Regions from separate parts of the Priestia sp. D51 genome, predicted to be linked through region 2. Evidence: riboswitches for the same ligand, from Rfam matches in the RefSeq annotation. Region 2 holds a riboswitch; the other holds the start of a gene.
What was found. Region 2 has a riboswitch for cobalamin ahead of ACNHOZ_RS24795 (HoxN/HupN/NixA family nickel/cobalt transporter). Riboswitches for the same ligand answer to the same signal wherever they lie in the genome.

Region 1: linked by a shared signal. The riboswitch ahead of ACNHOZ_RS00180 (ribonucleoside-diphosphate reductase subunit alpha) and the one ahead of ACNHOZ_RS24795 (HoxN/HupN/NixA family nickel/cobalt transporter) in region 2 are both predicted to bind cobalamin.

Annotation. Positions count from the first base shown of each region.
Region 1 covers NZ_JBLTIR010000001.1:19,183-21,642, reverse strand. The annotation lists gene ACNHOZ_RS00180 (ribonucleoside-diphosphate reductase subunit alpha) at 1-1,112, opposite strand, end outside; cobalamin riboswitch at 1,246-1,431, opposite strand; gene menC (o-succinylbenzoate synthase) at 1,709-2,460, opposite strand, start outside.
Region 2 covers NZ_JBLTIR010000009.1:93,565-96,024, forward strand. The annotation lists gene ACNHOZ_RS24790 (M20 family metallopeptidase) at 1-172, opposite strand, end outside; gene ACNHOZ_RS24795 (HoxN/HupN/NixA family nickel/cobalt transporter) at 402-1,199, opposite strand; cobalamin riboswitch at 1,333-1,515, opposite strand; gene ACNHOZ_RS24800 (organic hydroperoxide resistance protein) at 1,621-2,040, opposite strand; gene ACNHOZ_RS24805 (undecaprenyl-diphosphatase) at 2,193-2,460, opposite strand, start outside.

The DNA.
Region 1 (2,460 bases), on a different contig from region 2:
TAAAAATCTTCTAACGAGTAGCCCATCAGCGTACGAACTTCGTGAGGATCGAATAAGTGCCAGTCTTCACGTGCTTCTACTTTTTCCATAAACAAATCTGGCAAACATACGCCAGTGAATAAATCATGCGTGCGCTGGCGTTCATCACCATTGTTCAAACGCGCGTCTAAGAATGAAAAAATGTCTTTATGCCAAACGTCTAAATATACGGCAATAGCTCCTTGTCGTTGACCTAGCTGATCGACACTTACAGCCGTATTATTTAGCTGTTTCATCCATGGAATTGTTCCTGATGATACGCCTTTAAAACCTTTTATATCACTTCCTCGGCTTCTAATATGACCGAGGTAGACACCAATTCCGCCTCCATTTTTACTAAGCGTGGCCAAATCTGTATTGCTATCATAAATACCGCGTAAGCTGTCATCAATCGTATCAATAAAGCAGCTAGATAGCTGTCCGTAGCTCTTTCCTGCGTTTGAGAGTGTTGGTGTGGCAACCGTCATATATAGACTAGAAAGCGCCCAGTACGCTTCTTTTACTAATGCTGTTCGATTTTCTTTCTTTTCTTGAGACATCAGCGTCATAGCAATGATAAGAAAACGTTCTTGCGGTAATTCGTATACACGCTTATCATGTGATGTCGCTAAATAGCGATCTGCTAATGTCAGCAATCCAATGTATGTAAATAAACGATCGCGTTCAGGAATAATGACTGAAGCAATTTCATTAATTTCTTCTTCTGTATATGTTTTTAATAGCTGTTTATTATAAATGCCGATTTTTGTTAGTTCTTGAATAAGCTGATAAAACGAACCGTACTTCTCTTTTTTATCATAACCTCGGTTGTCCGCTGCTTTTCGATATAGTTCGTTTAAATAGACGTCTGCCGCCACGTACGTCCAATCTGGTTCTTCCATTGAAATACGCTCTAGGGCTGCCAAAATTAGTACGTTTGCAACCTTTTCGTCCGTCATATTTTCCTTTACTGTAACAGTTTGAATAACCTTTTCCTCATACAAAGAAAAATCAAGCTGCGTAAATTCTTTTTTTAAACGTTCAATATATGCAGTTAATTCATGTAGAATTGTAGGCTTTAATGTATTCACCATAAATATGGCTCCTCTCTTCACTTCAAAATAAAAAATCGCTCACCGTACCTCGGTGAGCGAATAGAACGAAGATAGAAGAAGACACTAAGTCTTTTCTCAATCCTCGCTCTACCCTCTCACCTCCCGAAGAAGATAAAACGACATAAAAAAGGCAGGTCTCCTGACTTATGCTTCTTTTTACTTTAAGGCCTTCCCATGATGTTTACTCACAGTGGATTTCCTTATTTCATCAGCATTCACAGTTGCGGGGACAGCTTTGGATTTTCACCAAATTCCCTTTTAAGTCTTTTTATCAGACACCTTTTTCACTGGAAAACACAAAATATAGTATTTTATTATTGTTTAACAAACAACATATTGTGTTATGTTATAAACACATTATATAGGACAACTTAGAAAACTATCAACCTATTTTCAAAAATAATTTTGTTTTTTACGATAAAATCCTTCGACTTTTTTCATCAAACTACTCCATCATAACATGTTTTGACACGCTTGATGGAACAATGTGCTCTTTTTAAAAAATTTGTCCTATTTTTCTACTAAACATTGCCAACATCAATAAAAAACCGTTTTTCATAAAAAACGGTTTTTAATTATTTGTATTCTTTTTCAAATGCTGTGATTGTTTTGATAAACTTTTTATCAATATCGTATCCGATCCCCGGTTTTTCCTTCACCTTTATTACTCCGGCTTCTACCTCTACTTCGGGCTTAATAATATCTTTTTCCCAATAGCGAGACGACGCAGAAATGTCACCTGGTATCGTGAAAGAAGGCAGTGTGGCAAGGGCGATATTATGAGCTCGTGAAATCCCGGCTTCTAACATTCCGCCAACCCAAAGCCTTACACCGTGTAGGGCGCATAAATCATGAATTTTTTTTGCTACAGACATTCCGCCAACTCGACCGATTTTCACATTGATAATCTTGCAGCTTTTTTGTTCGATTGCATGACGTGCATCTTCATAGCTCACAATACTTTCATCTAAGCAAATCGGCGTCTTCATTTGCTTTTGTAATAATCGATGATCAAGGATATCATCCGAACTTAACGGCTGTTCGATCATCATTAAATTCAATTCATCTAGTTTTTTCAATGAATCACTATCGCTTAACTTATAGGCTGAATTGGCATCAGCCATAAGAGGAATGCTTGGAAATTCATCTCGAATTTGTTTCAGTAGCTCATAGTCAGCGCCTGGCTTAATTTTCACTTTAAAGCGCTTATAACCATCTTTCATATAAGTCTTTATTTGTTCTTTCATGATGGAAATATCATTTAAGCCAACTACCACTCCAGCTTCTACAGCAGGCCTTACTCCGCCAATTACTTCGGCTAAGGGCT
Region 2 (2,460 bases):
GCTCCGTTAAATACATTCCACACTGATCTACTAACTCTTTACTGTAGGACGGTGATTCTTTTTTCACAAATCCAACTAAATCTTCAAGCATCTCTTGTTCGTGTTCTTTTAAATAACTAAATACACTTTGTTCTACCATTACCTGACTCAAATCAATTCCTCCTCCAAACAACCCCTGCTGCTCGCATTAAATGCTTTTATTTATCGTACGTATAACTATGTTCTACGTTTCACATAACGACCTTAAATTATCCTTAATTATAATGGTTTTCAGACAATTTTCCATCCTTTAAATATAGATAATACTTTAACTTATTCATAACCGACCGAAAATAGCCATAAACTTCAACAAATTCATACAAAAAAGCTTCAATCTTCAACAGATTAAAGCTTTCGTTTGACTAATTGACATTTATTTTAATATTTTTCCCTTTTGACTTCACACTCACAAAAACAAACATAGACACTAAAAAAATAAACAAAATAACGCCAACCATTTCAAAGTTTACTTCGGCCCACGGGTTAAAGAAAGTGAATGCTAAATAGAGTGACACACCATACGCGAGGACAACAATAACCCAGCCCATCAAGCGGGAAGCAGATCGCCCAAACTTACTCGATTCATTCACCATTTTATGTACAATCAGTGAATCGATTGTATCTGTCAGCATCATACCAAACATAAATACTAGTCCTAATAAAAGCGGCGTATACTTGCCTGCGTTCCCTACAGCTAGAGACCACACGGCCGTTTGACTGACCGTTTCGGCTGCTAAAGCGAACAATGCTCCTACAAGAATAATTAAAAAAGGATTCGTTGTTCCTTTTGCGATTTTCGGAATAAACTTCCCTTTTAACCCGCTCAGCTCAAACTCTTCCTCTTTATTTTTGGTTCGAAGCAAATGATATGTGTTTAATGTCCCGATTAGAAAGAGGGAGATAATGGATACCCAAGATGCAAAATGATCGAAATACGATGGAAACGTAAAATTCTTCATCACCACGCCAAGCACCCCGGCCGTGACGGCCACCATTCCTCCGTGACCTAGTGAAAACAGCGTGCCGACCCACGGGGCAAAACGGCTCCCCATTCGCCAATTATATCGGGTCTGGCCATCAATAAAAGCTAAGTGATCTGCATCCAATCCGTGCCTGATTCCTAATAAAAAGACAAGTAAAAAAACTGATAAACCTTCCATTTCCTACACTCCTTTTTTTAAAATAAAACGTAAAAAAGCCTCAATTCTATAGAAATTGAGGATGTGTCGGCATATGAAAATAAACAGCAATTGCTCACTGCGTACCTTGATACACCGCCTCTTTCCTAGAAGAGTCAAGTGTACAGAATAGGTAGGTCTCCTGGCTTGAGATCATCATTTTCTACCGCCTTCCCCGTTTTGAGTGACGATAAGATAGAAAACTCCCTGCTTACAGTGGCTGGACCGCTCGAGATTTGCACTCGATTCCCTGTTACCTCTTACGCTATGTAAGAGCACCTAAACTGTGCGAATGATTCATTTTCTTCCTCATTATACTAGTACTCCTTACAAATGAATAGAGAAAATTCAAATAAAAAAGCCCTGCTAAGCTTTACATGCTTAGCAGGGCTTTTTAAAGCAATTAAACTACTTCTACCGTTACGTCTACGTTGCCGCTGATTGCTTTTGAATACGGGCAGTATGAGTGGGCTAGGTCTACATATTTTTTAGCTGTTTCTAAATCTAAGCCTTCGATATGAGCTTCAAGCGCTACAGCAATTTTCACTCCTTGATCAGCTTTATCTGGAAGCAGCTGAACCGTAGCTTTTACTTCACTGCTTTTAATTTCTACGTTATGTTTTTTCAACATAAATTCTAACGCGCTGTTGAAACAAGCACTGTATCCAGCTGCAAATAGCTGCTCTGGGTTTGTTGCTGTTGTTGCTTCTCCACCAAGCGCTGGAGGTGTTGCAACGTCTAGATTAAAGATATTATCTAAAGAATGAACTTCTCCTGTTCTTCCACCTGTGTTAACGACTGTCGTTTCATATAAAGCTTTCATGTATAAATCTCTCCTCTTTTTTAGTAATTTTATTAAAATTTTTTATTTATCGTTTCTGTAATTTAATTGTACACAATTTAATTTTAAAAAACAAGTGTTAAATACATTAAAAATTTTCCAATAAAAAAAAGCCGCGTATATGCGACTTTTTCTTAATAATATTGAGACTGTTCGTCATAAGCTGATTTTCGAAAAATAGACAAGTTAGTAATAGCCCTCATCAGTTTCGTATTAAAAATAACATAATGAATAAACAGCGCCAGCACGCAGCCTAAAACGGCTCCTGTTAACACATCGAATGGATAGTGAACGCCAACCCATACGCGTGAAAATGCAATGAGTGCACCCATGACAACCCACATGCGCCCTGAACGTTTGAAATGCAGCCAAATGGTAAAAGTGATAACTAATGCAGACGTA